Regions from separate parts of the Marinococcus halophilus genome, predicted to be linked through region 2. Evidence: riboswitches for the same ligand, from Rfam matches in the RefSeq annotation. Region 2 holds a riboswitch; the other holds the start of a gene.
What was found. Region 2 has a riboswitch for glycine ahead of gcvT (glycine cleavage system aminomethyltransferase GcvT). Riboswitches for the same ligand answer to the same signal wherever they lie in the genome.
Positions count from the first base shown of each region.

Region 1 (16,169 bases), 420 kb from region 2:
ATGAATATTCGTCGCTTGGCTGGATGGATCCGATTGGGATCAAACGACTGTACGCAGAGGCCGAGTACCAGCTCGAAGCGTATCGAAAAAACGCCAAAGAAAAAGGTGTATCCAAAGTTAAATCCGTGCTGGACAATGGCGTGCCCAAAAAGCGACTGGTGAACCAGCTGTGTGAAAGGATTGAACCAGATCTTATCGTCGTCGGCCAGTCCGGTGGGAATGCGCTCGAGCAGGTCATGCAGGGGAACACTGTCACGAAAGCAGTGCAAAAGCATGCCCCGTGCGATGTGCACGTGGTCGACCGGGCGATTGCCTCCATTCAGCGGGCTCATGCAACTCCGCTCCAATAATCCAAAAACGCTCCGGAGATTTTGAAAATCAGCCGGAGCGTTTTACGTGCATTTATAAATTATAATGGTTTTTCTCGTCCCATTTTTGTTAAATATCGGAAGGTCACTAACGGTGGTAATAATGAGTTCCTCATTGCGGAAGGAGTTTAAACTATTAAGCAGTTCGTCCTCCGAACAAAAATAAACGGGTTCCTGGCTGCCAAAGCGTGAACGGATATCAGCAGCCGTGCCTATGTATACCTGATTTTTGGGGCGTTGAAGTACATATGCAAAATGGTCGATGGAAATGACCTCCTTCGAAAAGACGTATAGCAAGAATAGCACGGCGGCAGGGAAACAAAAAGCAGAATGCTCACAAACGGCGGAAAAGTACAATAATTTCATTTTTAACAACTGGAGGCGTCACCTGCTGCGGAACTTTGGATTATAGAAACAGAGAACTCCTAATACGAAGGCGGAGAAAGCGATGGCCCAATACATAAATATAATGCTGATGAGAGTGAGAGTACCGAACCAGATTTGAAAAAAGCGGCGTTCGTTCATAGCTGCACCTCATTTGGTTAAATGATATCGTTTTAGGGATTAAAAAGTACAGGGACGCTGATACAGCCGTTCGGCGGCTTCTCTGCCTGTTTTGGTCTGGGCGAGTCCTCCCTCGGCGGTTTCTTTCAGGCTGCCGGGCATGTCCCTGCCGATGGTATGCATCGTCTGGATCACTTCGTCACAGGGAATGCGGCTGGTAATGCCGGCTAATGCCATATCAGCTGCTGAAAAGGCTATGGAGGTGCCGATCACGTTTCTTTTTACGCACGGCACCTCGACAAGCCCGGCAACCGGGTCGCACACGAGGCCGAGCAGTGACTTCATTGCCATGGTCGTCGCGTGGGAAACCTGCTCCGGTGACCCCTGCTGCAGTTCTGTAATCGTTCCCGCCGCCATAGCCGTCGCTGACCCGATTTCCGCCTGGCAGCCGCCGGCCGCTCCGGAAATGAAGGCATGGTTCGCAAAAACGTAGCCGATGGCGCTCGCTGCGAACAGTCCCATTGTCAGTTTCTCATCGTCCATGCCGCGGTTGTCCTGAAGAGAGACCATCACTCCAGGCAGAATGCCTGCAGAGCCTGCCGTAGGAGTTGCTACAATAAGGCCCATTTTGGCATTGCTTTCCGACGTTGCCATTGCGGCTTCCATCGCCGTGCTGATAACTGGTCCTGATAGTGGGGCGGTATGCTGGTTATACTGATGCATGCGGTAGGCATCGCCTCCTGAGAGCCTGCTTTCCGTTTCCGCGAGGTCACCCAGCCCCTCCCGGACGGCCTGCTTCATTACCTGCAGCCGTTCCTGCATGCGCCCGAAAATTTGCCCGCGGGACGAACCGGAGCGATCCACTTCACGGCGGAGCATCCACTCGCCGATACTAATGTCCTGAGCCATACATTCCTGCACAATACTTTCAATCGTGTCTTTCATCTAGATGTAGCCTCCTTTTTGATCCGGGCGGCGATGGATAAAATCTCCGAGCCTGTGCCCAAATTAATGCTGGTATGATATCCGTTAATTTCATAAATATAGGCTACACCGCCGCCAATGGATGCGCCGGTGACATGGACCGTCTCTGTGGCGGAAGCGGCCTGTAAATAAACAGTATTGGGGTGGCAGCCGCTGGGGATGTTCGTGCAGAACCGGAAGTCGTAACGAAGATTGCTGTCCTTTGCCAGGGCGTAGGCATTCCGGACATTGGTATCGTGTGCGGACAATCCGAGCAGGCCGCCGAGGACAGCTTTATCCGAGCCGTGGCCCTGATAGGTGGAGGCGAGAGAGCCGTAGAATGTGATTGTCACGTCAGTGACGTCTCCCAGCCAGTCATGCACGAATTTTCCAATCGATACCACCCCGGCAGTATGGGAGCTCGAAGGACCGACCATCACCGGGCCGATAATGTCAAAGCAGCTGTCAAACTCCATAGCAATTCCTCCATATTCAAGATTGAAAGCGATTACAAAAAAGAAAAAAAGACAGAGAAGCGGCCTGGGGCGCCGTTTCTCTGTCTGTGAGCCTGAAAGATTTCATTCTTAAAAAAGAATTTTCTTCTTCGGCAGGTAGTATACCTTCTCCAGAGGTGCATCCTGTACTGGTCCTGGTACCTGAGAGTTTTTCCTTTCCGGCTGATGGAGAGGATTGCTCCTTCGGTGCTGTAAAATACGTTTACAGGCTCTCCCAATACATTCATCTGCGAAACCAATATTTGTGTTAATTTCAGTTTAAACATCCCTGCTGGAAAAGTAAACCTATTTTTGACAGCCGGATCTTAGCAATATACTGGAGAGAATCGGTGTAGAAAGGACTAAAGCAGGCGTACAGCTGTATTTAAGCCGTGAGTCAAAAAAATATAGTGCGGGCTTTTCTTTTAGGCCGTTATGGTTCATGATTTTAGAAGAGAGATTTAATCGCCGTACTGTTTGTGAGTTCACGGAGAAAGAAGGAAAGGATTTATGCCTGGGAAAATAAAAGATATATTAATTATGCCGCAGGATTATAATAATCAGTCGCTGAAAAAGGATATGGCTGCGGGATTTACCATCTTTGTTATGATTGTCCCGCAGGGGATGGCCTATGCCGTGCTTGCCGGCCTGCCGCCGGTCATGGGGCTGTATGCCTCTCTGCTTCCACTCATTCTTTATGCGCTGTTTGGCACGTCAAAGCATCTGGCCATCGGCCCGGTAGCGATGGCATCCATTCTTGTGTTTTCCGGCGTATCCCTGTATGCAGATCCGTCGACGCCGGAATACGTGGGGCTTGTGCTGCTGCTGACGGTAATGGTCGGAGTGATGCAGGTCTCTCTTGGCCTGTTGAATGCCGCTGCGTTTGTAAAGTTTATTTCCCCGAATGTGATCAGCGGGTTCACGTCGGCAGTGGCGATTGCAATCGGCATGAGCCAGCTTGGCCAGTTTATGGGCATCAGCGTAGGCAGCCAGACACAGATTATTCCGCTGCTGCGGGATGTGATCGTGCATCTGCCGCAGATACATATCCCGACCCTGCTTGTAGGAATAGCCAGTCTTCTAGTGCTGATCGGGGGCCGGAAAGCAAAACGGAATTTACCGGTTTCCCTCATCGTCGTCGTGCTGAGTATTGCGGCGGTGGCGCTTTTCCGGCTCGATAACCAGGGAGTAAGCGTCGTCGGAAGGGTGCCGCAGGGACTCCCGGATTTTACCATTCCGGGCTTTAACCTGGCGGACATACAGGTGCTGGTCCCGACCGCGCTCACCATTGCGCTGATCGCGATGATGGAGACGCTTGCGATTACGAAAACGCTGAGTGATAAAAATGATTCCGGTATTAACCTGAATAAAGAAATCCGGGCGATCGGGTATGCCAATATAGCCGGGCCGTTTTTTTCCTCCTATGCGGTGACCGGCAGCTTTTCAAGAAGTGCGGTCAGCTACCGGTCGGGAGCGGCCTCCCAGGCGGCGATGATTATTACCGCAGCCGGTGTGCTGGTGACGCTTCTCTTTTTCACGTCTTTATTTTACTATCTGCCGTATGCGGTGCTTGCAGCGATTATTCTCGTTTCGGTCAGCGGCCTGATTAATATCCGGTCGTTAAAGGACGCCTTTCGCGTAAAGCCGGAGGACGGCTGGGTGTGGATCGTGACATTTGCTGCGACGCTTCTCGTCGGCATTCAGTGGGGGTTGTTAATCGGGATTGGCTTTTCCATCCTGCTGCTTTTGCGCCATATTTCCCGCCCGAATATTGTCGAAATCGGCTACGAGGAGGACACCCACAGCTATCTGGATCTGCAGCGGTTTCCGCACGCAAAGCGGGTGCCGGGCACGGTGCTCGTGCGGGCGGATACGCGCATTCATTTTTCGAATGTCGGCTATTTCGTGAAAATGGTTGAAAAAACGATTCAGGACCGCCGCAAAACGGAAGGCGGAGGGCTGAAGGCCGCGATTGACATGTCCGGGGTGAATGACATTGATACCACGGGCATCGGCGCTCTGGAACAGATTATTGAAATGTTCCGGAGGGACCCGGGTGTGCAGGTATGGTTTGTGGAGCTGAAAGGCCCGGTCCGGGATCTGCTGCTGCGGGCCGGCTGGCAGGAAAAATACCCGGAAACGATTAAATACCAGACCCTTGAAGGTTTTCTGGAGCACGAAAGAAACGTACCGTTTAAGCCTCCCGAGGAGCCGAAGCAGGATTCCTGGGACTATATGATTTAACAAGCAGACTGGCGCCGGCTGAATTTCTCAGCCGGCGTTGGTTATATCCGGCTGCCAACAGAAAAAGCTTGGGAAAAGCCTTTATGACAGGGTATATAACTACGTACCTTAAATTTAAAAAATTCGGAATAATCGTTTAAACCATAGACAGCTTGGGTAAAAGTGAGTAGATTTCCTAAAGGAGGTAACAGCATTGAGTAAAGACCGCAATAACGAACATGAACACGACGATGAAAAAAATGACGATAAGCAATATAAGAACGAAGACGGCACGCTGACGACGAGACAGGGGCATCCTGTCCGGGATAACCAGAATTCAAAGACCGTCGGCAATCGCGGGCCGACGACGCTTGAAAACTATGAGTTTCTGGAAAAGATCAGCCACTTTGACCGTGAACGTGTACCGGAACGGGTTGTTCACGCCCGCGGTGCAGGCGCTCACGGCTATTTTGAAGCGTATGGTTCCTTTGGTGATGAGCCGATTTCCAAATATACACGGGCAAAAATCTTCCAGGAGGAAGGCAAGCGGACACCGGCATTCGTACGCTTTTCTACCGTTATCCACGGCGGGACGTCCCCGGAAACGCTCCGGGATCCGCGCGGGTTTGCCGTGAAATTCTACACGGAAGACGGCAACTGGGATCTCGTCGGTAACAACCTGAAGGTATTTTTTATCCGGGACGCCATCAAATTTCCGGACGTCATTCACGCGCTGAAGCCGGACCCGGTAACGAACGTACAGGACAGCGAACGGATCTTCGACTTTATGTCGCAGACACCAGAATCGATGCACATGCTGACGTTTTTATTCTCCCCGTGGGGCATTCCTGCCAACTACCGGCAGATGCAGGGCTCCGGGGTAAATACGTACAAATGGGTGAACGAAGACGGTGAAGCCGTGCTCGTAAAATACCACTTTGAACCGATACAGGGCATCCGTAACTTGACCCAGAAAGAAGCGGACAGCATCCAGAGCAAAAACTTCAACCACGCCACCCAGGATCTGTATGAAGCCATTGAAGAAGGCAACTATCCGGAATGGGAGCTTCGTGTGCAGGTTATGAGCGACGACGAGCATCCGGAGCTTGACTTTGACCCGCTTGATGATACGAAGCTGTGGCCTAAGGACCAGTTCCCTTGGATCCCGGTCGGCAAGCTTGTGCTTGACCGTAATCCAGAGGACTATTTCAACGAAGTTGAACAAGTGGCCTTTGGTACCGGCGTCCTTGTCGACGGCATGGATTTCTCCGATGATAAAATGCTGCAGGGCCGTACGTTCTCGTACTCCGATACGCAGCGGTACCGCGTTGGCGCCAACTATCTGCAGCTGCCGATCAACCAGGCGAAGAAAAAGGTCGCAACCAACCAGCGCGGCGGACAGATGTCGTACAGAGTCGATAATGACGAAGGGCAGAATCCGCACGTGAACTATGAGCCTTCCACAATGAATAACCTGAAGGAAGCGGAAATGAGCGGCAAGCCTCACACTCCTTATACCGAAGGAGAAGTGAAAAAAGAAGCCATCGACCGCCAGAATCCTTACCGGCAGGCGGGCGAAACATTCCGCAAGTTTAAGGAATGGGAAAAAGACGAATTAATCAAAAACCTCGTCGACAACCTGATTCCATGTAAAACGGAAATTCAGGAAGAAATGATTGCGCACTTTAAGAAGTGTGACGAAGAATACGGCCGCCGGGTCGAAGAAGGGCTGAAAAACAGCAGCTCCGCAGACGGCGCAGACCAGGATTCCACACACGGCGGACCTGCAGGCGCCACGAAAACAGAAGAGGGCGTCCAACAGGCTGAAGAGCAAGGCATCCCATCGGACCCTTATTAATAGAAGAAAAGCCTTCGGCAGATATGTACTTGACGCAGGAGGAGCATGACCGGATTGAATCCGTTGCGCGCCCAGCACCTATTTATCCACTGTGGCACCGGACGATGACCGGCTTTGAAATGGGAAGCCCGTCTGAAATGCCGTATTTGGAAGGATACAAGAAATCGATGGGAATGGATGAGTAAATTTTAATATAATGCACTGGCAATGGAAGATCTCATTGCTGGTGCATTTTTATTATGCCAGTGTATATTATAATCCGCTATTATTAACAGAAAAGATGAATTATTGATAGTTTCTGAAACGTAATTGATAGATTATGCATGTGGGCTATAGTACATTAAAAAGGGCAGATCAATATAAAATAAAGGAACGTCCGTGATGACTAAGAATTATGAACGATTCCGTTCGCAATACGAACAGGAAATAGAGAAAATGAACCAGGCAGAAAACGAGGAGCTGGTGGAGCTTTATAAGGCACAAAACCGTTTTTTCGACTGTATTTTCCGCAGCCGGAAAAAAGAAGCTAAAAAAGAGCTCGCGACAATATACCGGATTATTTCGCTCGAGCCGGAAGATGAGAAGCGGCTGCAGGTGCTGAAGCAGTATTATTTCTTTTTAATAGGCGGATTTCTGGACCGCTATACTCAAACCTTTTCGTTTGATAAAAAAGCGCTTGCCGCCTCAGTAGCCCTGATTAATGTTATGGAAGAGTGGAACCTGGAAGAGGAATTTTTTGAAGGAATCAATGTATTGGTCGACGGGATGCTTGATACCACCTGGAATGAAGACATACAAGCCTATAATAATCCGATCATTTCCAGATTTATTACGCTTGTGGAGCAGCAGCTCTACCAGGCGTTAAATACGAACATCCTCGTAGGCGAGCTGGAGGTCTCCAAAAGCCATATCTCCCGGCTGGTGAACGAAGAGCTTGGCATGTCCATCCCAAACTACGTGACCCAGAAACGAATACAGGAGGCGGCATATCTCCTGCAGACTACAACGAGTCCGGTAAAAGCCATCGCTGAACGGCTGCGGTTTTCGAGCGCCAGTTATTTTGGGGTATGTTTCAAAAGCGTCTACGGATGCACACCCAGACAGTACCGTACGTTCACCGCTCAAAGGTAACAAATAACGCAGACAGAAAGGGAGAGAGACAATGGTGGTCTCCTTGCAGCATTATAGAATTCAAAAAGCATTACGCAGTTTGTCAAAAGCACTGCATTGGGATCTTGGAGAAGCACTTTTGCGGAAAGACAGAGTATATCTTTCCATTTCCTGTACAGAGCGCCACCGGGTGGACCCCTATATTCGTATTCTTCAGGAATCAGAGGCCGTCTATTTTTGGGAAGTAAGTGAAGAATTAATGAACGGACCCGTCAAAGAAGTGCTTTATGTGGGAGCAGCTTCGGAAGCCTTTGAGCGATGGGTCTGCTCACCAATTAATGGCAGTATTAGGCAGGAAAAGGGAAGAGAAAGAATCTATGCGCACTCAGGATTTGAACCAGGCGGTAATAACCTGTCTGGCGGCAAATGGCTGTGAAATGAAGATATCTGCGCTGGTCCAACAAGTAAGCCAAACGCTGCCATTTCCAGTACATGCTAAAGAAATAAGTGATAGAGTCAGCAGTTTAGAACAGATAGACGCCGTGAAAAAAGTTAGATCTTCGTCAGGAGCATTGGCTGTTGTTTTACGAAAAGAAGCTTCCAGCGGTATCAGTCATTTATATGAAGAAATAACGAGGAGCCGTCTCTAAGCGAATAGAGGCGGCTTATTTGTGTAAATAATAAAAATTTTCTCTCTGAAGTCAGTCAATAACGTTTAAAATGTCCCGGCTGGCTCGGCGCCGGTGGGACTCCATAATGGTTCTGGCCGCTTTGCCGTCGTTTGTTTTTAGGCAGGCCACAATTGCTTCATGCTCTAAAATCGAATTGGTGGGGAGCGGGCGTTTATTTACGGTATATAAACGGGCCCGGAATAAATGATCGGCGTGAAATTCGATTAAATCGTTCAGCCGCTCGTTTCCGGCCGCTTGAATGATTCGTGAATGAAAATCATCGTCCAGAATAGCCCAGTTTTTCAGGTTTTTGCTTTCCAGAGCGGTTTTCTGTTCCGAAATTAAAGCTTCGAGCTGGGAAAGGGTCCCCTCGTTTGTATTTCGGACAGCCAACTCGGCAGCCAGGCCGTCCAGGCTCTCCGCAATTTCGTAGATTTCCATTAAGTTCTTACGTTCAATAGGGGTAACTGCGAAGCCCTTACGGGGGATGACCCGCACTAAGCCTTCGGTCTGCAGACGTATCAAGGCTTCGCGTACCGGCGTGCGGCTCATATCCAAAACCTCCGCCATCTCCCTTTCTAGAACCATTTTTTCCGGGGGAAGGTAAAGATTCCGAATCGCCTGCCGGATAATTTGATACGCTTTTTGAGGCAGGCGCTTTTCTTCTATGGAAGAAGAAAGCTGTGTTAAATGCTGGTGCAGGGTTTCATCATAAAGAATTGAAGGGGAATAATCGTTAGTGTTCATCGAAAGCCTCTCCCTGTATATAAGTTTCTATCCGTTCATATAAAAGTATAACACCTCCTTTTCGGTTAAAAAGGAGGTGTTATACTTTTATTCTTTTATTTGCGCTTTATTACGCTTTGACGTAAACCTTCGCGAGGGCTTCCAGGATAGCGTCAGTCATTTCTTTGGTGGAGGTATTTCCTCCGATGTCAGCTGTTAAATAACCGGCGGCCGTTGCATCCCGGATAGATTGATTGACGAGCTGGGCTTCTTCGGCATAGCCGAGCTGTTCAAGCATAAGTGATGCGCTTCCGATCGCACCGATAGGGTTTGCGATGCCTTTACCGGCGATGTCCGGTGCGGATCCGTGGACGGATTCAAACATGCTTGGATATCTGCGCTCCGGATCCAGGTTCGCACTGGCAGCGATGCCAAGACTTCCGGCAAGAGCACTTCCTAAATCAGAAAGAATATCTGCTAACAGATTGGAGGCAACTACTACTTCGAGGTCCTCCGGATGGAGAACAAAGTTGGCAGCCATGGCATCTACCAGCCACTGATCCGTCTCGACGTCCGGATATTCCTTACTGACTCTCGCAAATACTTCATCCCACAGCACCATGCCATATTGCTGGGCATTACTCTTTGTAACGCTCGTTACTTTTTTCCGCTTTCTGGTTCTCGCTAAGTCGAAAGCGTAACGAATAACACGTTCGCAGCCTTCTTCGGTAAAAAGGGAAGACTGGACAGCTACTTCCTTGCCAGGACCCCGGCCGGTAAAGTTTCTGCCACCGATACCGGAGTATTCGCCTTCGGAGTTTTCGCGAACGAGCACCCAGTTCAGCGTATCTGTGTCCGGGTGGTTTAGCTTGCTCGGCACTCCAGGGAGAAATTCAACAGGACGAATGTTTGCCCACTGGTCAAAGCCCTGGCATATCGCAATACGGAGTCCCCATAAGCTAACATGGTCTGGTACGCCCGGGAAACCCACAGCCCCGAAATAAATAGCATCATAATTTTTCAACCTCTCAAGCCCATCCTCATCCATCATACGGCCATGCTCGAGATAGTACTCGCAGCCCCATGGAAAGTAATCGGTTTCAAAATTGAAATTGTTTGGAGAATGTTTGCTGATAAAATCCAATACCCGGATCCCTTCCTGTACCACTTCTTTTCCTATACCGTCTCCTGGAATAATCGCTAGTTGATGAGTTTTTTGATTGTCCATTTTTTTCCCACCTTTTTTGTATTTGACTTCATTATCTATAACGTATACGTAAAAGTCAATAAAAAAATAAAATTAGAGAAAATAAGAAAAATAATTGACTTAACGTATACGCTAATATAAGATTTGGTTAATGAAAGCGCTATCAATAACAGGGAGGGAAAGAAATGAATTTCACAAAAACCTGGAACCACCTTTGGTATTGGAATGACCAAGTTAAAAGTCAATTAAAAAACAGCGTCAAAATCTTAACGTTTTCGCAGCCTGATCCAAAGCATGCAGATAATGTCCGGGAAGCCGAGCGCCAGGAGCTGGAACAGGAAGAGCCAAACCCGCCCAATCAACCCCGGCTGTATTCCAAAGTACAATTGATCGGGTTATTTTTAGGCCCGTTGCTTTTCTTATTGATACAGTTCGTTGTTCAGCCGGAAACCATGTCTGAAGAAGCAGTCTCCATGCTTGGAATGATCGCCTGGATTGCCACGTGGTGGGTAACGGAAGCACTGCCGATTCCGGTAACTTCCTTGCTGCCGATCGTCCTATTTCCAATACTCGGCATTATGGAAATGGAAGGAGTTACAGCTTCCTACGGCGATCCGCTCATTTTCTTGTTTGCGGGAAGCTTCATGATCGCTTTAACGATGGAGAAATGGAACCTGCATAAACGTATCGCCCTAAGCGTTATTGCTTTTGTCGGTACCAACCCCAACACAATCATTCTCGGGTTTATGATCGCCACCGGATTTTTATCAATGTGGATCTCCAATACCGCGACCACAATGATGATGGTACCGATCAGTATTGCGGTAGCCAAACATGTGTCAGATTCTTTAAAAGAGACAGAAATCGATACCTCACCCGGCGTGTTTCCGTTTGGTACGGCTTTGATGCTTGGTACAGCGTATGCAGCTACGATCGGAGGGTTTGGCACATTAATTGGAGCGCCAGCCAACACGATTTTAGCGGCAACGTTAAATAATTTATACGACGTGCAAATTGCTTTCGCCACTTGGATGATGTTTGGCGTGCCATTAGTAGTCCTGCTGGTCCCGTTAGTGTGGTTTTATCTGATCAAAATAGCTTTTCCGATGAAAGTTAATCACATTCCCGGCGGCAGGGAAATTATTAAAGAAGAACTTCGTAACCTGGGGAAAACACAGTATGAAGAAAAAATTGTACTTACGATTTTTTCGCTGACGGCGTTTGCCTGGATTACGAGAAGCTTTCTATTGGAAAACTTCATTCCGGGCATTAATGACACCATTATTGCATTATGCGGCGCTTTATTGCTTTTTCTTATTCCATCCAAAAATAAAAAAGACACAATCCTGGATTGGAATACAGCTTTAAAGCTGCCATGGGGAATTTTATGGCTGTTTGGAGGCGGGCTCGCGCTTGCTGCTGGTATTACAAACAGCGGCCTGGATAGCTGGCTTGGTGAAAAGCTCGTTGCTTTTTCCAACGCACCACTGTTTATCATATTACTGTTTATCATTGGATTGATTACCCTGCTCACCGAATTCACCTCCAATACAGCGACATCGACCATGGTTTATCCAATTGTAGCAGCAGGAGCTGCGACACTCGGCACGGATCCGGTCGTCTTAATGATTGCTGCCTGCATGGGTGCGACTTTTGCTTTCATGTTCCCGGTAGCGGCTCCGCCGAATGCGATTGTATTTGCAAGCGGTTACGTGAAGATGAGTAAAATGGCATCAGCAGGGATTTGGTTAAACTTAATATGTATTGTTATTTCCTGCTTGATCGTCTTGTATTTTGTGCCGATTGTTTTTGGCAATTTAAGCGTTATGTAATATTTCAATACCGTCAATGGAGGAAAACTATGAAAATCGTCATTGCTTCGGATTCGTTTAAAGAAAGCTTAAGCTCAGTGGAGGTGGCAAATTATTTTCGTCAGGGGTGGGAACAATTTTCCCCAAAAAATGTGGAATTCGATATTATTTCGATGGCAGACGGAGGAGAGGGGACCTCAGAAGCACTGCAGCACGCATTGGACACGGAAGAAATTCAAGTGCCGGCTCATGATCCGCTGATGAAGCCGATCACCGCCTCGATGCATATTTCTAAGAAACATAGTACCGCTGTTATAGACGTAGCTTCTGCCTCAGGCCTGGATAAAATACCTGAGGGTGAACGAAATCCCTCTCTCGCTACTTCCTATGGAACAGGGGAACTTATCAAGGCCTGCCTGGATTATGATATTGACCGGATCCTCATTGGACTCGGAGGAAGCGGCACGAACGACGGTGGAGCCGGCATGCTGCAGGCGTTAGGAGGGAAGCTGCTGGATAACAACCACCAGGAGCTTCCGTACGGCGGAGTGTTTTTAAAACAGCTCGATACATTGGACATGACTTCGCTGGATCCGCGGCTGGCAAAGAAAGAAATAATCGGTTTATGTGATGTAGATAACCCTTTAACCGGGCCGCGGGGAGCAAGCTACACGTTTGGTCCGCAAAAAGGAGCATCTGAAGCAGCCATGGCTTCGCTGGAAAAAGCATTAAGCACATTCGGTAAAGTGCTTAGCACCTATACAAATAAAGCTGTAGGTGAACAACCTCATATGGGAGCAGCTGGAGGTCTGGCGGCCGGACTGGCCGGGTGTTTGAAAGGCCGGCTGGAGTCGGGAATTTCATTTATTTTAAAAGAAAACAATTTCTATGAACGGGTGCAGGGCGCTTCCTTAGTCATTACGGGAGAGGGAAAAATAGACTTCCAGAGCGCTTTCGGAAAAACGCCGGTGGGTGTTGCGAAAGCCGTGCAAAAAATAAATCCATCGATTCCAGTGATTGCGATATGCGGCCAGCTTGGGGAAGGCTTTGAAAGTGTATATGAGGAAGGAATTACAGCCGTTTTTAGCGTCAGCGAAGGTCCTTCCACCCTGCAGGAAGCTCTCAAAGACTCGAAAAACCTGTTAGCACATCTGGCAGGCAATTTGTCTAAATTCTATGGACAAATGATGAATTAGAGCAAAAAATAAAGAAGAGAGAACGAGCAAAAAAAGTCGTAACAAAATGCTTGAAGCTGGATATTATCCGGCTTCTTTTTTATTTTGCCTCCATTAAAACCTCGAACAGCTATTCTATAATTCGTTTAATTTTGCAACTATTTTTAAAAAATCCGCTTTCACAGTTGAATAATTGATTAATATGTTTTATATTTCAACATGTAAGCGTTATTATATTTACTGTTGCAAATTGCAAATATTAAAAGGAGGTTGTATAATGCGTATTAAAGCGAACATGGAGAAAATCCCTGGCGGCATGATGGTTGTGCCATTATTGCTTGGGGCTCTGATTAACACCTTTGCACCTGGTATGCTGAGGATTGGAGGCTTTACCCAGGCGCTTTTTGTCGATGGGGCGCTGGTTTTAATTGCTTTATTTTTACTTTGTGCAGGGGCGCAGATTAATGTAAGAAATGTCGGAACCACTGTGGGTAAAGGGGTCACATTATTAACAGTGAAATGGGTGGTTGGGGCAGCCTTCGGTTTAATCGCCTACGCCTTTGCCGGCACGGACGGTTTATTCCTTGGCCTGGCTCCGCTCGCTATCATCGCAGCTATGACCAACAGTAACGGTGGATTGTATGTAGCGCTAGTCGGCCAGTACGGAAAAGGAGATGACCGGGCGGCCTATTCCATACTGGCGCTTAACGACGGTCCTTTTTTAACCATGGTTGCCTTATCGATATTTGGTGCGATTGGCTTTGTGGACGGCCTGTTCTCGGTTGTTGATTTTGTCGCCGTGCTACTGCCAATTATTATTGGCGCGGTGCTCGGTAACCTGGATGAAGAAATGAGAGATTTTCTGGATTCCGGAAGCAATATGTTAATTCCGTTTTTCGCCTTCGCGCTGGGGATGGGGATTAACTTTGCGGACATTTTAGCCGGTGGGCTCGGCGGGATCGTGCTCGGGCTGATGACTGTATTTCTTACCGGCAGCGCTGGCTACTGGGTATTCAAACTGTTCAACTGGAACCCGATTGTAGGCGCATCGGAGGGCTCTTCAGCAGGAAACTCAGTTGCCACTCCGGCAGCGATAGCTTCGGCCAATGCCGCCTTCGCCAGTGTGGAATCTGTGGCCACTGTCCAGGTCGCAGCGAGTGTTGTGACTACTGCTATCCTGCTGCCTATTTACGTAGGCTTTCTTGTAAAACGATTGGAGAAAAAAGGAAAACTTCAAGCGTATCTTCAATGACATTTAACGTAAAATGAGGGGATTTCAAAACATGAAGTCCTCTTATTTTTGCCAGACGAGGTGATTTTAATATGGATATATGTATTGTGGCTGACGACTTAACGGGAGCCAATGACTCCGGGGTGCAGTGCGCCCGGTACGGCTACCGGCCGTCGGTGGCTGTAAATGCAAGTGATACAAATGCGTTTGTGCATAAAGAAGCGCTCATTATTGACACAGATTCAAGGGAAATGGCTTCTGAGCAAGCCTACCGGACCGTCAAAGATGCTGTCCGTCCATTGACAGAAAGCCCTCCGAAATTAATGTATAAAAAAATTGACTCTACGATGAGAGGAAACCTTGGAACAGAATTAGACGCCTTGTATGAGGCTTTTTCCCCGGATTTTATTCTGGTGAACCCCGCGTATCCCGAGAACGGAAGAAGGGTGATAAACGGGGATTTATATGTTAACGACAAATCTTTAACAGAGACCGGCATATCTACGCTTCCGAATCAGAGCGTCATTTCTTCAGCAGTCATCGATCTCCTTCAGGCACAAAGCAGTAATAAAGCTTATCACCTTACGGAAGGGGAAATATCCTCCGTGGAGCTTCCGGCACTGCTGAAACGCCTGAAAACGGAGGGCGTGGTATATCTCAGCTTTGACGGGGAAACGGAGAAGCAGATGGTAAATCAAAGCCGTGCGCTTGCAGCTGCCGGATATGACCTCATCTGGGCAGGATCTGCGGGGATAATGAAATTTTTACCCGAGATTTATCGTTTAAGCGGAAGCGAATCATCAGCCGGAAAAGCAGACCGGCTGCACGAGTGCGAATCCGTGTTGGTTGTTGCTGGCAGCCGGAGTGATATTACCCAAAAACAAAAAGCTCACCTCGAGGCGGATTATCCCGGGTGGACGGTACCTCCGGAGATTTTTCTAGATCCCGGGTGGCAATCCGGGCCTTCCATCCAAGAAGTGCTCCAGGCGGTCTCGGAGCACAGCCATCCAGTGATGCTTATTTCGACGGATACCACGCCAGAGGCTGTAGAGAACGTGAAAAATAAAGCAGAAGAGATAAATATGCCCATGGTGGAAGCGACGAAAACAATTGCCGAAGGTTTAGGCAAATTAACTCGCCTGGTGTTCGATATTAATACGTTTGATGCGGTCGTCATGACCGGCGGGGACGTAGCGAAAGCAGTGTGTCTTTCGCTCGAGAGTACAGAATTTGAACTGATCCAGGAGTTTGAGCCGGGAATCCCCCTGGGACGGCTGCACGGATATTACCATCCGCTCGCCATAACGAAGGCAGGGGCTTTTGGGACGGAAAAAACATTCGTGCATGCGATCGAAATGCTGAGAGGAGAGATTTTAACATGACAAAGCCAGTTATTGGAATCACGATGGGAGATGCGGCAGGCGTAGGGCCGGAAATTATTGTCAAAGCCTTAGCAGGGCCATCGGTTTATGACTACTGCACGCCCGTGGTAATTGGTGACACCGGACGTTTAGAGGATGTTATAAAAATAACGGGCACCGGCCAGACGGTGGTGTCGATATCGGAGCCCTCGGAAGCAAAAGCGGAGCCGGCCGTCATTTATTGCATCCAGGTAGGAAACCTGGACCCGGGTCTTCCATATGGGCAATTATCCTTTGAGGCAGGAAAACATGCATTTTTATATTTGGAAAAAGCCGTGCAGCTGGCCATGGCCAAGCGTATTGATGCTATATGTACAGCGCCGTTAAATAAAGAAGCTCTTCAGGGGGCAGGATACAATTATCCGGGGCACACGGAGATTCTTGCGGACCTGACCGGAACAGAGGAT
Region 1 is NZ_FVZD01000006.1:1,428,399-1,444,567, forward strand. Features, by position in the region: gene B5066_RS13285 (universal stress protein) at 1-350, shown strand, start outside; gene sdaAA (L-serine ammonia-lyase, iron-sulfur-dependent, subunit alpha) at 933-1,817, opposite strand; gene B5066_RS13300 (serine dehydratase beta chain) at 1,814-2,311, opposite strand; glycine riboswitch at 2,390-2,466, opposite strand; glycine riboswitch at 2,470-2,577, opposite strand; gene B5066_RS13305 (SulP family inorganic anion transporter) at 2,840-4,573, shown strand; gene B5066_RS13310 (catalase) at 4,848-6,410, shown strand; gene B5066_RS16825 (hypothetical protein) at 6,434-6,595, shown strand; gene B5066_RS13315 (helix-turn-helix domain-containing protein) at 6,792-7,541, shown strand; gene B5066_RS13320 (hypothetical protein) at 7,573-7,956, shown strand; gene B5066_RS13325 (GntR family transcriptional regulator) at 8,222-8,938, opposite strand; gene B5066_RS13330 (tartrate dehydrogenase) at 9,048-10,145, opposite strand; gene B5066_RS13335 (SLC13 family permease) at 10,310-11,956, shown strand; gene B5066_RS13340 (glycerate kinase family protein) at 11,986-13,131, shown strand; gene B5066_RS13345 (2-keto-3-deoxygluconate permease) at 13,388-14,362, shown strand; gene B5066_RS13350 (four-carbon acid sugar kinase family protein) at 14,434-15,723, shown strand; gene pdxA (4-hydroxythreonine-4-phosphate dehydrogenase PdxA) at 15,720-16,169, shown strand, end outside.
Region 1: it holds a riboswitch for glycine, as region 2 does, so the genes downstream of both, B5066_RS13300 (serine dehydratase beta chain) here and gcvT (glycine cleavage system aminomethyltransferase GcvT) in region 2, are expected to answer to the same signal.

Region 2 (16,169 bases):
CCATTTCGGGTGGAGCTCGAACCAATGGTTATAAAGCACAGCATTCAGACCGTCCTGGTCGTGGTAAAGCATCCGGCTTTCATGCTTCTGGATAAACTGAACGACCTGATCGGTCACCTGGTGTTTTTTCCAATTCGGAACCTGAATCATCATCACTCCGGAATTAAAATACTTAGCTTCGGGGGGCATAAATAGGTCATCATTACGGTAAAAACCGCCGAAGTTTTCTACTGCGGCAATAACCTGGCGCCGCAAGGGAACCTTCCAGAGTACTGTAATATCCTCTTGAATGATGGTATCGCAGTCGATATACAATACTTTATTTACGTCGGTAAACAAGTATGGAATGGATAACCGGTAATAGGCAGCGTTAGTAATGTGATAAGAATATTTATGGTTTGCCTGAAAAAGGTTTTTATACTTGTTTGTGTCGATCGCATGGAAGACGACACGGGATTTAAAATGAGCTCCGAGTTGTTCGAGCATTTGCTTTTGGTAGCTGCTCCAGCCAGTTTCGATAACGTGAAATTCGATACTTTCCGGCTTCGCTGTGTTCGTAAGCAAGGAAGTCAGGGAAACAGCTGTATGCTCCGCATAATTTGCGTCAGCAACCGTTGTAACAATATAGGGAGAAGAATAAGACATTGCAAGCACTCCTTCATGGGGTAATAGTAATAATCTGGTTTAGTCACAGAAGCACCCGATGCATGCCTGGAACTAAAAAGAATCAGCGCTCGGGCTTTTTCTTTTCAGCTTATGATTAGCTCCCAATGGTCTAACTCATTGCTGCTGAAGCCTAGTAGAGTCACTTTTAAAAACAGCATAAAAATATGCAGGTAACTATACATATATCCCTGACGCATCTTTTTGAAACAATAAAACGGGGTATTGAGGAAAAATGAACTGTTAGAACTAGATTTAACGCTTGCTGCTTCTAATTTATATTAAAAAAGATGACGGTATTCATATATTCAGGTAATGGCTGCATGTTAAGGTGAAATAGAACAAAACAAGGAAGGAGATAAAATAAATGGATATGAGTGAAGTCACCGCCAAGCTGATAGAAGCAAAAAATCGAAAAAGAGCTACTTATCAGGATCTAGCGGAAGCTGTGGGTCGCAATAAAACATGGGTGGCTGCTGTTATTCAGGGCCAGGCATCGATGGATGAAAAAGAAGCAGAAGCGCTCTTGAACTACCTTGAAATTCCTTATGAGGAAATCAAGCATGAACTGGTGACGCCACCGTACAAAGGCTCATTAAGCGAAGACGTTCCAACAGATCCGCTTATTTATCGATTCCATGAAATTACTCAGGTATACGGCACCACATTAAAGGAAATTATTCATGAAGAATTCGGTGATGGCATTATGAGCGCCATCGATTTTAAAATGGACGTAGAGCGTGAGGAGGCTCCAGGTGGAGACCGGGTAGTAGTCACGTTGAACGGTAAATTTCTCCCGTACACAAAATGGTAAACGACTAAAGCCATCATAAAAGAGACGCCTTTCCAATCAAAATGGAAAGGCGTCTTTTCATTTCACTATAAAAGCCAATAAGTAGATTAGTCTACTACGGTTACTTCAACGCTTCGGCGCCCAAAAGAGTATGCTTCAGATTTGCTTGGAACGTGAACATCAATGCGATTTCCGTTAATGGCTCCGCCAGTATCCGCTGCCGTATAAGTACCCATGCCTTCGATTTGTACTTCAGAGCCGAGTGGAATAACATCAGGGTCTACAGCTATTACTTTTGCATAACGGTTGGTATTTAAGTTAACCCCTGTAGCAGTGATGCCGCTGCAGCCTGCGCAGTCAGCTGTATAAGCAGTAGCTTCAACTGTCATGGACTCTCCGCCGGAAGTGTCTTTAGAGCTGCTGCTTTCAGAAGTGGAGGCAGATTCTACTGCTTCCTTGCCGCTGCCGTCCGCTTCAGAGCTTTCTACAGCCTCATTTTCACTGGAACTGCTGGAGCTTTCCCCATAAAGTGCTGCTTTTGTATTTGGCCCGATGATACCATCGACCGTAAGACCTTCGTCAGCCTGAAAATCACGAACAGCAGCTGCAGTGATTGAACCGAAAATTCCGTCCACTTCGTAATCGTAGTACCCTTTATCGTCGAGTACAGACTGGGCTTCGGATACGGAATCATTGGAATCGCCCTGAACAAGCAGACTGTCTGATGCGTCACTTACCGCTGGTGCTGCAAAAGCTAAAGCTGTACCAAGAACTGCGCCGCCGATCCAATGTGAAGCTTTCGTAGTTTTCATCATAATTAAAAAATTCCTCCTCAGAGAGTATAAAAATTTTTATTTGTAAGTATTTAATGTTAATGAATGTGAGCAAATAAGTTTTGAGATACGTATGGTGAATTAGCCTGTCGCATGTTTGTAAATTTAACTTGAAGCAGAAAAACTTTCAAGTTAAATAGGACGAATGTAATGCAAACGTAACAAGGTTAAGCATTCTGAAATATATGAAAAATTATGTGTAATATTAAAAAACCCTTATTAATAAAGAGATAAAAAGTATTTTCCTAAGTCATATTTCCAATAACGCGAACGTAATGTTACAAATTAAAATAGCGAAAAAAACAGTATGATTTTAATTGAGCAAGAAGAATGTACCAATTTTTCAGTGGGTAATAGAATTAAAAAATTGTGGAAGGTAAATCAGCAAAGAAAGGGAGGTGAAAGCATTTGCCAGGGCATACAAATGAAAAAAGCCCTCTGATAAACCAGGGGGCTTAAAGAGAGCTATGTGAGAAAACCTGAAACATAAGAAATTAGTTGTGATTAATTCTGCCTGTCAATCATTGCTTAAATGCTGGTAGAGCGTAGTTTTAAGTAGGTCAGTCAAAACGGTCAGAGGGATATTGGACATTGACCAGCCCTTTTCCATGGCTTTTTCCTGAGTTCTGTTCCAAATATCCTCATCCTCGGCCACATCAATGAAATCATGGCCGGCAAAAGTGATTTTAATATTGTGATAGCTTGTTACCTGCTTGCTTAACGTTTTGTGGCGGGTAGCCTCAATCAGGCCTCCTTCGGTGAGCAAATACATGTAATAATCGGTTTCTTCGTTTTTGGATGTCAGGCTGAAGCCGGGTTTTTGCTCCTTCAAGTCAATCAACAGCTTCCTGATTGCTTCCATATCTCTTTCCATCACCATTTTATCTTCCACCTTTTTTATACTTACTGAAATTATAATATTGGGACCGGGATAAATGCCAGAAAAGATTTATGCATTCGAACGCAGCGAAGAGATAAATCATTACTCTTCGTGGGTGTGATAAAAAAAGAAGCCGGGGCGCCGGCTTCTTTTCCGAATACTTAATTCCAGACGTCTTCGGCAAGAGAAACGACGTGGCGTACTTTCGCCCATTGCTCTTCTTCTGTAAAAATATTACCTTCTTCGGCAGAAGCAAAACCTCACTGCGGGCTTAAACCGGGTTGTTCAAGCGACGTATATTTTTCAGCTTCCTGCAGTAACGGCCCATAATGCTTCGGCGCTTAATTCACCATCTGAATACCGTTACCGGGCTTTTTAAGTCGCTCCGGACGAAGGAAACTCCCAGCATGTTCCGCTCGAAACGGTGCTTGCGTTAAACTACCCACTCCTCTGTAATATGTAGAAATTTAAAATTCGACAGGAAAAACAAAAAGGCCCCGCTTTTTCTGTCTACTCACCTATTAATAGTATATGGAAGCAGGTAACGGTTTGTCTATACAAACCATTGGCCGTATGCTGTGCTTAGGCAAGAATAAAAGACGGATTTGGTTTTTTTATATAGTCTCCATTAACGGCGCCGCTGAAAAATAACGACTGCTTCGCCAGACTCATTTGTATGAGAAACAGTACTATAAGCGGAAAACAAACGATAAAGGCCGTTAAATCCTTTTAATTTAATGACAAAAGCTATATCTTTTAAGGACATTTTTTCCCCGGTAAGAGCAAAAATAGCTTTTTTCGGGCGAAAGCTGTTGTCCATTTTATCAGCTGAGTGCTTATCGATGTGCTGAAAAACCAGAATGGTTTTCAACTGGCTGGCAAAGTCTCCTTCAGCCTTCATTGCCTCAACTTTTTTCTTTCTCGCCCGGTTGAGTGCAGAAGGTTTTTCCACGGGAATCATTATAAATCACTCCTGAAAATAAATTGTGTGCTTTTCTTTTCATACCCTGACAGCTGTATAATCCAACATGGTTAATTAGAGCACCCCGGATAAAGTTTATGAAAATAAAAAACCGTGAATAAAACAATCATCTCCAGCAGAAAGAAGGACCGCCTGTGATTGAAATTTTAATTGAACATGTACCAAGCACACTGCTTCACCTGCTGACTGGTGCAGCGATAATGTATATATTTTACGGAAGCCCGTGGTTAACCAGTTCAGATCGCCTGAAAATCATGGCATTCGGGGCGATAGTACTAGTGCCTGATATTCCAAAATTATTTGGCAACTATATCTTTCATACGCTTTTAACAATGCCGTTTATTGCTGCGGCGCTCGCTGCAGTTGTTCGCCCTGCCTTGGGTGGAGGATTTCCTAAAGCCTGGGCAGCTGCGTTTGTTACGCTGGGGGCGGGCTCTATGCTGATTGACTTTCTTGGAAATGGCACCCAGCTTTTATACCCTGTGGCCACGAAAAACTTTTCCTATCCGTTGCTTACACAGGAATGGTGGGTGATTGTACCGCTATTATGTATTTTGGGAATACTAATTATCCGTGGAAGAAAAAACGTTTCTCCCCGGCAGCCATGAAAAGCTATGAAACCCCTTCAATTTCTATGAAGATATTAGTAAACTTATAGTATATTTCGACTAGTAATTCTATTTGAATGAAAAGAGGGACTCATGCGAAAATTTTATGCAGGCATAACTGTTGGTTTTATTGTTCTGAGCGGCTGCAGCACCGGAGAAGAATCAGCGCATGAAAACGAAAATTCAGAGACACAAAAAGAGACTGAAAGACAGGAGCAAACACAGGAAGATGAGAGCGTCACGGTTGGAGCAGCTGGGGATGTGCTGCTGCATGGACGCGTATATAAAAGGATGGAAGAAGACGGAGAGTATGACTTCACGCCGGCGTTGAAGGCAGTTACGCCCATGCTTAAGGAACCGGATTATATGATTGTGAACCAGGAATCGATCCCTGGCGGGGAAGAGCTCGGCTTGTCAGCTTATCCTTCTTTTAACAGCCCGTACGCGATTGTAGATGATCTTCAGGATGCCGGAGTGGACATGCTTTCCGGGGCCAATAACCATACACTCGACCGCGGAATGGAAGCTGTAAATAACGCGATTAATCATTATGAGCAGATTGGCATGGACTACGTAGGGGTGTATAAAGACGAAGAGGATGCAGAACGCAAGCGTATCGTAAACGTGAAAGACGTTGATATTGGTTTTCTATCTTATACGTATGGGTTGAACGGCATTTCGATTCCGGAGGAGCACGATTATGTCGTTCAGAAAATTGATAAGGAACAAATACAGGAAGACGTTGAAGCGATGAGAGATGAATCGGATGTTGTGGTAGTGAATATGCACTGGGGAAGTGAATACGAAAGACTCCCCAATGAAGAACAGAAAGAACTGGCTCAGTTTCTTGCAGATCTGGAAGTGGACGTAGTTCTTGGCCACCATCCTCACGTGCTTCAGCCGATGGAATGGGTGGAGGGCGAAGAAGGCAATGAGACGCTGGTTTATTATTCGCTTGGTAATTTTTATTCCGGGCAGGATATGGACTATACCGATACAGGCGGCATTGCAACATTCGATATAGAAAAAGACGGGGAAAAAATAAACATAACGAACCCAAACGTTGACTTTACTCAGGTAGTTCCGGGCCCTGAAGACCAATATACGGTAAAACCGATGGCTGAAGCAGAGCACCCGGCTGAAGGCGGAGAAACGGAACAAGAGCTGCATGAACACGTATATCAATGGATTGAAGAAGCAGAGTAACGGGCATCTTAGTATTCAGATGAAAACAGGTAGCCGGGCTCAAGATAATTTCAAACACTGTAATATATTATAAAAGGACCTCTGTTTAAAAACAGGGGTCCTTATCACATTATGCACCAAACCCATTAATAAACGGATTGGAATTCATTTCGGTTTCGATATCTGTAAAGGGGCCATGGCCGCAGGCTACAACCGTATTTTCAGGAAGGTCAAGCAGCTGCTCGTGTATGGAGGCTAACAGTGTATCCATATCGCCGCCGTAGAGATCGGTCCGGCCAACCCCGCCTGAAAACAACACGTCACCAGAAAATACTGTGTTAGTTTCTTTATGCCAATAGGAAACACTTCCCGGGGAATGCCCCGGTGTGTGAAGCCATTGAAATTCAAAACCGCCAAATTGAAGCCTTCCTTCTGACTGCAGCAAGTGATCGGCAGGCTTCGTGGTAAATGCAGCCTCTGGCATCATACGGCCCGAACCGTTTTTCTGAGGGTCTTCAAGCCAGTCACTTTCCTGTTCGTGAAGATAAACCGGGATATTGTATGCTTCCCGAGCAGTATCAAGCGCCCCAATATGATCAAAATGGGCGTGTGTTAACAGAATTGCTACGGGGTGAAGCTCGTTTTCCTGGAGAAAGGTGAGCAATTTATCGGCATCACCGGCCGGGTCAATAATAACAGCGTTTTTATCATTATCGTACAGAACATAGCAGTTTGTCTGCAGTGGTCCAAGCGGTAGCTGTTTCCAGTTCATAGTTTCCCTCCAATTAGTATACTGTCTTTAGTATAAACAATATTTTTCCCGGAAGAAATAACCGATCTGCACATACATACGAATAATTAATATGGTTTTATTGAAAATGTTCGGTTTCATTTTTTTTAGCATTGGTTTTTATATGAATTAATGATAAAATATGAGCAAATAAGAACGTACATATAATGCGCGGATGATGGTAAGGGGAGAGACTGCCAGGCAGCGCCGAAGGAGCAAACCGTAACAGGTGAATCTCTCAGGCAAACAGACTCTTACTGGACGCTCCTCTGGAGAGCGCTTCTTTTGAAGCCACCCACGAAGACACTCTTTCTGCATTGCGGAAAGGAGAAACTTTCTGGTTATAGGACAGAGCTTCCATAATTCATGGGAGCTCTGTCTTTTTTGTTTTTTACTGTTTTGATTTTTCAGAAAAATAATTAAACGAGGTGATTTCTTTGGCAGAACTAAAACGAACTCCGCTGTATTCAGTGTATGAAAAATACGGAGCTAAAACTGTCGATTTTGGTGGTTGGGAAATGGCAGTTCAGTTTTCGGGCATCAAAAGCGAACACGAAGCGGTTCGTACAAAAGCCGGCCTGTTCGACGTCTCCCATATGGGCGAGGCGATCGTAGAGGGTCCAGGGGCTGCTGATTTTCTGCAGTACATGCTCACAAATAACATAAAAAACCTGGAGCCCGGCAAAGCGCTGTACACCGCTATGTGCTATGAAAATGGCGGCACAGTTGACGACCTGCTCGTGTACCAGCTCGAAGAAGAAAAATACATGCTTGTTTTAAACGCAGCCAATATTGAGAAGGACCTCGAATGGCTTCGCCGGCACGGGACGGAAAACGTAAGCATCACGGATATCTCAGAAAGGACAGCATTAATTGCGGTGCAGGGCCCGGAGGCGGAAACGATACTGCAGAAAGTAACCGACGCATCTCTTTCAGAAATACTGCCTTTTCGATTTGCTGCCAGTGCTTCTATCGGAGAAACAGGAAACGTTCTTATATCAAGAACTGGCTATACCGGTGAGGACGGATTTGAATTATACTGCCGCTCCGGGGATGCGCTTTACTGCTGGGAGACTATTATGGAAGCTGGAAAAAGCAGAGGCATTGTCCCTTGTGGACTTGGCGCAAGGGATACCCTGAGGTTTGAAGCGAAGCTGCCTTTGTATGGACAGGAACTGAGTGCAGATATCACCCCGCTTGAAGCCGGCATCGGCTTTTGTGTAAAGCTGAAGCAAGAAAATGATTTTATCGGAAAAGAAGCTTTAAAGGAACAAAAAGAAGCAGGACTGAAACGCAAGCTGGTCGGTATTGAAATGGTCGATAAGGCGATACCCCGTCCGGGATACGGCGTACGAAATGATGACGGAGCAGAAATAGGATGGATCACGACAGGTACCCAGTCCCCGACGCTCAAAAAAAACGTAGGACTCGCACTTTTAAATGCCGAATGGAGCAACCTGGATCAGGCGGTAGCGGTGGATGTGCGTGGAAAAGCCAAGCGGGCGAAAGTGGCAGCTGTGCCTTTTTACAAACGGAAAAAATAATACGAGGAGGCGTCAAAAATGGATTATCGCTATTTGCCGGTCACTGGTGAAGATAAAGAAGAAATGCTCAAAACAATTGGCGTGGATGCCATCGATGAATTATTTGAAGATGTGCCGGAAAATATTCGCTTTGCCGGAGAAATGGATCTGCCAAAGGCTCTTGGGGAAACGGACCTTCTAAAGGAAATGAAACGCCTTAGTGACAGGAACGCTAACGTGCAGGACTGTGTATCCTATCTCGGAGCAGGGGTGTACGAGCATTATATACCAACGGTCGTCGACCACGTGCTACGGCGTTCAGAATTTTATACGGCGTATACTCCGTACCAGCCTGAAATTTCGCAGGGCGAGCTGCAGGCAATATTTGAATTTCAAACGATGATCAGTGAACTTACGGGAATGGATATCGCTAATTCGTCAATGTATGACGGGCCAACAGCGCTTGCTGAAGCAGCGCTGATGGCTGCGAGTGAGAACAGAGGGAAACGGCGGACCATTGTAGTATCAGAAACCATCCATCCTGAAGCGCTCGATGTATTGAAAACCTATGCGGCAGGCCCCGGCCTTACAGTGAAAATTGTTCCTGAAAAAGATGGCCGCACGGATCTGGATAAGCTTGAAAAGACGATCGATGCTGATACCGCAGGAGTAATTGTACAATACCCGAACTTCTACGGAACCATTGAAGATTTAGCGGCTGTAAGACAGGCAGCCGACAAAGAAAATTCTTTAATGATTGTTTCTGCTAACCCTCTGTCCCTGGGCATACTGACGCCCCCTGGACACTTTGGGGCGGATATTGTTGCGGGAGACGCCCAGCCGCTTGGCATCCCGATGCAGTTTGGCGGACCGCACTGTGGTTTTTTCGCGACTACCAAAAAACACATTCGAAAAGTTCCCGGACGGCTTGTCGGGCAGACTGAAGATGAAGACGGAAGCCGCGGCTACGTACTGACCCTCCAGGCAAGAGAGCAGCACATCCGCCGGGATAAAGCGACCTCCAACATTTGCTCGAACCAGGCTCTGAATGCGTTGGCGGCTTCTGTAGCGATGACAGCTCTCGGTAAAAAAGGTTTGAGGGAAACAGCAGAACGAAATATTAAAGGTACTCACTTTTTAAAGCAGCTGCTAAAGCAAAAAGGAATACAGGTGGTCCACGAATCACCGTCGTTTAATGAATTTGTCATCAATCTCGGCCGGCCGGCATCGGAGGTAAATGAACAATTATTTCAGCATGGAATCATTGGCGGTTATGATTTAGGGGAGGTTTCAGCGGATAAAAAAGGCCAGATGCTCGTATGTGTGACCGAACTTCGGACAAGAGAACAGCTTGAAACCTTTGCCGACCAATTGGAGGTGCTTGTACATGAAACAGCCTAACCAGCCATTAATTTTTGAACAGAGCAAATCAGGCCGGGTAGCGTATTCGCTTCCCGAAACAAATATTCCTGAGCAAAGCCTAAGTGACATTTTGCCGGAGGCTAGTATCCGCAACGAAGAACCGGCGCTCCCGGAAGTGTCCGAGCTCCAGTTAGTACGCCACTATACGGCCCTGTCGAACCGGAACTACGGGGTGGATTCTGGTTTTTATCCCCTCGGCTCCTGCACAATGAAATACAATCCGAAGATCAATGAAGAAACTGCCCGCATGGCTGGATTTGCCGCGACGCATCCGTATCAGCCGGAGACTCAGGTGCAGGGGAATCTCGAAATGATGCACGACCTGCAGCAGGCCCTGGCTGAAATAACCGGCATGGACGAAGTCACTCTGCAGCCGGCAGCCGGCGCCCAGGGAGAGTGGACCGGCCTGATGCTGATACGGGCGCTTCACGAAGCAAACGGTGAAACGGAACGCACCGAAGTGATCGTCCCCGACTCTGCGCACGGAACGAACCCTGCTTCAGCAACAGTGGCAGGATTTGATCATGTGACGGTCCGGACGGACGCCCGGGGCCTGGTGGATCTTGAGCATCTAAAAGAAGTTACGGGCGAAAGAACGGCTGCCCTTATGCTCACGAATCCAAACACGCTTGGGCTGTTTGAAGAAGACATTATGGAAATAGCGGAGATGATTCACCGGGCTGGCGGGCGTTTATATTACGACGGAGCCAACTCCAATGCTATCATGGGCATCACAAGGCCCGGAGATATGGGCTTTGACGTTGTACACTTAAATCTCCATAAAACATTCACCGGCCCACACGGAGGCGGCGGTCCCGGCAGCGGTCCGGTGGGCGTAAAAAAAGAGCTGATCCCTTATCTGCCCGGGCCGGTACTCACGAAAGAAAATGATAAGTACTACTGGGACAAAGACCGTCCGCATTCCATCGGCCGCGTAAAGCCGTATTACGGGAACTTTGGCATTAACGTACGTGCTTATACCTATATCCGGACGATGGGTGCAGAGGGACTCAAAAAAGTTTCGGAATATGCAGTGCTGAACGCCAATTATTTAATGAGACGGCTCGAGCCGTATTTTGACCTTCCGTATGGCCGTCACTGCAAGCACGAATTTGTTATATCAGGAAGGCGGCAGAAACAGCTTGGAGTACGAACGCTTGATATAGCTAAACGACTGCTGGATTACGGCTATCATCCGCCAACGATTTATTTTCCGATTAATGTCGAAGAGTGCATGATGGTTGAGCCGACTGAAACCGAGGCCAAGGAAACGCTTGATGCCTTCGCAGATGCCATGATTGAAATTGCCAGGGAGGCAGAGGAGAGCCCGGAAATGGTACAGGAAGCGCCTCATACTACCGTAGTCGGAAGACTGGATGAGACGCTGGCAGCACGAAAACCGGTACTGACGTATAATACTGAAACCTCGCTCAAATCCATGAAATAACGATAAAAGGAAAATTAAACACAAAAAGGGAAGAGCAGCGCCTGCTCTTCCCTTTAATTATGCGCTTTTTTTCTTTTTACTGATTTTGCCTGTCCAGCGCTTAAATCCGCCTTTCAGGTGGTAAATATCCCGGTTTCCCTTATGCTTTTTGATCAGCTTTGCGGCTTGCTTTGAACGCATGCCAGACTGGCAGTATAAATAAACAGGCTGGTCTTCCCGGATTTCAACCATCCGCTGCTTCATTTGCGAAACGGGAATATTCCGGGCCCCGAGAATGTGGCCGCCATCGTATTCTTTCGGCTCACGCACATCGATAAGCTGGGCTTTACGATAGCCTTTGATAAAATCTTCCTGTGGTAATGCAGTTAAGTCCTTCGGTCCGACAAACCGGCGTACAATCAGAAAAACTAATACTGCAATGAGCACTACCCATAACCATTCAAATATCATATATATTATTTCACCTCTTTCCAGGTCGATTGCAAATTAATTATAACGCATAACCCCGTTGCTTTGCCAGATTTCTAATTAATGGGCAGTCATTTTTATATATGGAACGCAGTGATCTCTGCTACAATGGAAATGGAAAAATTGAGAAAGAGAGATGAACGTTAATGGCAAAAGATACTTGGCTTTTTATAGATTCAGGCAACCGGTCGCCGGCCTATAATATGGCTCTCGACGAAAAACTGCTGCAGTGGCACAGTGAAGGGCAAATTCCGCCGGTGATAAGGTTTTACGGATGGAATCCGCCGACGCTGTCAGTCGGTTACTTTCAGAAGGCAAAAAAGGATATTGATATGGAGGCAGTGGAAAAGCACGGTGTAGGTTTTGTGCGCCGGCCGACGGGAGGCCGGGCGGTTCTGCACGATCAGGAGCTGACCTACAGCATTATTGTTTCAGAAGATCATCCGGAAATGCCGGAAACGGTGACCGAGGCCTACCGGGTACTCTCGGAAGGAATTTTGCAGGGGTTTTTAAAGCTTGGCCTGGATGCTTATTTTTCCGTGCCGAAAACGAAGGAGGAGGAAGACTCGTTAAAGAATCCCCGTTCGGCTAACTGTTTTGACGCCTCGTCATGGTATGAGCTGGTCGTAGAGGACCGGAAAATTGCCGGAAGTGCCCAGACAAGACAGCGCGGGGTCATCCTGCAGCACGGATCAATTATTCTGGACCTGGATGAGGACAAGTTATTTGATTTGTTTAAGTATCCGAGTGAGCGCGTTCGGGAAAGAATGCAGCAGGCTTTTAAAAATAAAGCCGTCGCGATCAACGAGCTTACAGACAAACCATTCACGCTGGAAGATCTGAGGAGTGCTTTTAAAGAAGGATTTGCCGACGGTCTGCATGCCGACCTTGAAGAGTATCAGCTAACTGCGGACCAGGAGAAAGAAGTAGAGGCGCTGGCAGCAGAACGATACGAGACCGATGAGTGGAATTTCAGGCGCTGATGTTCTCTCTCAATTAAAAAACAAACGACCGCCCCCGGGGCGGTCGTTTATATAAGGGATGTTGCGGCCAATTAGTTGTAGGTAACAAGCGGCTGGGTGTCCCCGGATTCGAACAGCTCGACTTCGCGGCGGAATTCTCCAAGAAGCTCCTTCGTTACTGGATCGTTTCCGTACTCGGCTTGAAATGAGCCTTTAATAGAACGGACGGGCACGATCTCAATCGAAGTGCTCGTCATAAACATTTCGTCAGCCTGTATGGCTTCGTCGATAGTAAACGGGCGTTGTTCGACGGGAATATTCAACTGCTTTGCCAGCTGAAGGACGTAGCGCTTAGTAATACCTTCAAGAATATAGTTGCTCTGCGGATGAGTGATGACCGTTTCGTCTTTAACGATAAAGGCATTGGTAGAGGAGCCCTCCGTAATAACCTCTCCGCGGTGCTGAAGCGCCTCCGCACAGTCGTGATCTTCCGCGGCCCGTTTGGCAAGCACGTTTCCGAGCAGGTTAATGGTTTTAATGTCACAGCGAAGCCAGCGGATGTCTTCTGTGGCGTACACATTTATGCCGTCAGCCTGTTTAGCAAATGGCACTTCGGAAGCTTTCGTGAAGCCGGTTAACACCGGGGCTGTTCCGCGCTGGTACAAGTGATCCCGGGCCTGAATACCGCGGGTCAGCTGAAAATAGACATATCCCGTAGTAAGTCCGTTTTTCTCAATCAGACGGCGAAGAAGCGACTTCATCGTGTCAGGGGAGTAGGGGACTGTCAAATCGAGTTTAGAAGCGCTGTCCTGAAACCGTTCGAGATGCCCTTCCTGGAGAAACAATTTTCCGTTGTACACCCGGATCACTTCATAAATGCCGTCGCCAAAATAATAACCGCGATCGTCAAAGGAAATAGCGGCTTCCTCTTTGGGAATAATGGATTCGTTATACATCACATAGCTCATGAATGCTGCCTCCTTCAATACTTTATATTGTACAAGAATGCAGTGTTGAACAAAAGAAAAGCTCTTCAAATGCGAGGAAATTAATTATCGAACAAAAAATTTTCCTGAGGGCAAATTAGAAATAAGGGTTAATTATAAGAAAAAGAAGGTTTGTTTTTTAGAAATAGTTTCGTTAAAATAAAGAAAGCCAATTTTTTTGTGTAACAGTTTTTATCATATTTATTGGAGGGTCCCGATGCCGACTCCTAGTATGGAAGATTATTTAGAGCGGATTTATCAATTGATCGAATCAAAAGGGTATGCAAGGGTATCAGATATTGCAGAAACGCTGGAAGTACATCCTTCCTCTGTAACAAAAATGGTTCAGAAGCTCGATAAAATGGAATATCTGATTTACGAACGGTACCGGGGGCTTGTGTTGACTTCAAAAGGAAATAAAATAGGTAAACGACTGGTTTACAGGCATGAGCTGCTCGAAAAGTTTTTACATATTATCGGGGTGGAAGAGGACAAAATATATGCAGATGTAGAAGGAATTGAACACCATCTCAGCTGGGATGCCATCGACCGTATTGGAGACGTTCTGCAGTATTTTGAAGACGACAGCGAGCGGGTACAGGCACTGAGGGACATCCAGCGCTCGTATGAATAAAAAAAGACCAGGCGTTTGTCACGCCCGGTCTTTTTTTCGGTTTTTGTTTCCCTGAATCACTTTCAGGTTTGCCTCGTTACGCCGTTTACTGGAACTTTTAGCCGATTTTTTCTTCTGCTGCTTCTGGGCTTGTTTAAAATTTTTAGCCTGATTTCCTTTTGCAGATCCGGGACGACCGGAGGCAGCATTAGAGCCAGCTTGGTATTGGTTCATCATCGCGCGCTTCATGATGACTCTTGTGAAAAGGAAATATAAACCAACAGCGATAGCTGCACCAATAACAAGGTAGAGAAGCAGACCGAGCGGATCTGTTACGAGCCGGTAACCCACCCCTAAAATGGCAAGTCCCAGCACAACAGTAGCAATAGGGTTTTTTAGCGCTTGCTGCATGGAACACACCTCTCATTTCGTAAAAATTTTTTGCGTTACCAGCGGCCAGAGGTAGTTATATAAAAAGCTGAGTGCGTAATACATGTAATAGTATATATGAGTAATGCCCAGGTGTCCTTCTATTCTTTGTACAGATTAATAAGAAGATTTATTTCCATACCCGCTGAGTAATGCTGTAAAACAATGCGGAGAAATGACAACGATTCTGCAGAGGCCTAAAGCGTGGGGTGGATAAAAGCGTTAATTGAATTAATACTTAAATTTTACAATAAAGATATGGAAAGCGCTACTTTTAAACATTCTCTCACTGTATTAATACCATTCCCATAATCTAATGAGAATACACGTGATATATAGAAGAAGCCCACCTCTTTCTCGAAGTCTGTTTCCTTACCGCGCGTTGTGTTACGATAAACAAGGAAGCAAAGTTAATCCAAAAAGAGGTGTCGGTAATGCATGAGATCACAGCACGTATCCGGGAAGAGCTTGAGCACAAAAAACTTGATGCGCTTGTTATACAAAGCCCCTATAATCGACGCTATGTAAGTGGTTTTACCGGTTCGGCCGGTACGCTGATTATTACAAAAAAATCGGCTCACCTAATTACAGATTTTCGTTACGTAGAGCAGGCTAACGATGAAGCGCTCGATTTCGATGTTATCGAACAGAAGGGCTCAGCCTGGGATACGGTCGAAGAAATTGCCCAAAGCGAGGACGTAAGCTCTGTTGGGTTTGAAAAGCAGCATGTAACCTATGCGCAGTTTGAAGATATGAGAGAAAAACTAAGCGGATCGCTTTCCCCGGTTTCAGGAATCGTAGAAAAGCAGCGTGCCTACAAATCAAAGGAGGAAGTCGAAAAATTGCAGACAGCGGTCAATATCGCTGAAGATGCGTTTGAACATATCAAATCGATCATTGCACCGAATATGACCGAGCTTGATGTAAGTAACGAACTGGAATTTTATATGAGAAAAAACGGTGCAGCGGGCTCTTCCTTTGATATTATCGTTGCTTCCGGATGGAGAGGAGCCCTTCCCCATGGTATCGCTTCCGATAAGGTGATAGAGGACGGGGAGCTTGTGACACTTGATTTTGGGGCCTACGTGGACGGGTACTGCTCGGATATCACGAGAACGCTCGCTGTCGGTGAACCAAATGATGATATGAAAAAAATATACCAGACGGTTTACGAAGCCCAGATGAAAGCTGTAGAGCAGGTGGGGCCGGGCATGACCGGGAAAGAAGCAGATGCCATTGCAAGAGATCACATTAATAAAGAAGGGTTCGGTGAACGCTTCGGCCACAGTCTCGGCCACGGCCTTGGGATGGAAGTGCACGAACAGCCCGGCGTTTCTCCGAAAAGCGATGTAGAGCTCGAACCGGGCATGGTAATTACTATTGAACCGGGGATATACGTGCCGGAGCTTGGAGGAGTTCGTATAGAAGACGACGTTCTTATCACCGAAACCGGCAGCCGGAAGCTTAGCTACTCTGCAAAAGAGCTCACGATCGTCGGCAATTAACCGGGATTGCATATAAAAAACCGGGCAGCTGTGATATAGTAATAATCGATCAATTGAAGAGTGGAGGAACGTTTATGGTT
Region 2 is NZ_FVZD01000006.1:1,846,308-1,862,476, reverse strand. Features, by position in the region: gene B5066_RS15500 (glycosyltransferase family 8 protein) at 1-645, opposite strand, end outside; gene cynS (cyanase) at 1,031-1,477, shown strand; gene B5066_RS15490 (3D domain-containing protein) at 1,564-2,271, opposite strand; gene B5066_RS15485 (DUF2513 domain-containing protein) at 2,807-3,169, opposite strand; gene B5066_RS15480 (hypothetical protein) at 3,798-4,130, opposite strand; gene B5066_RS15475 (metal-dependent hydrolase) at 4,286-4,759, shown strand; gene B5066_RS15470 (CapA family protein) at 4,853-5,965, shown strand; gene B5066_RS15465 (MBL fold metallo-hydrolase) at 6,075-6,716, opposite strand; glycine riboswitch at 6,910-6,998, shown strand; glycine riboswitch at 7,002-7,088, shown strand; gene gcvT (glycine cleavage system aminomethyltransferase GcvT) at 7,172-8,278, shown strand; gene gcvPA (aminomethyl-transferring glycine dehydrogenase subunit GcvPA) at 8,297-9,658, shown strand; gene gcvPB (aminomethyl-transferring glycine dehydrogenase subunit GcvPB) at 9,645-11,126, shown strand; gene B5066_RS15445 (rhodanese-like domain-containing protein) at 11,184-11,576, opposite strand; gene B5066_RS15440 (lipoate--protein ligase family protein) at 11,741-12,577, shown strand; gene dat (D-amino-acid transaminase) at 12,649-13,524, opposite strand; gene mntR (transcriptional regulator MntR) at 13,760-14,176, shown strand; gene B5066_RS15425 (hypothetical protein) at 14,195-14,566, opposite strand; gene B5066_RS15420 (M24 family metallopeptidase) at 15,019-16,089, shown strand; gene efp (elongation factor P) at 16,164-16,169, shown strand, end outside.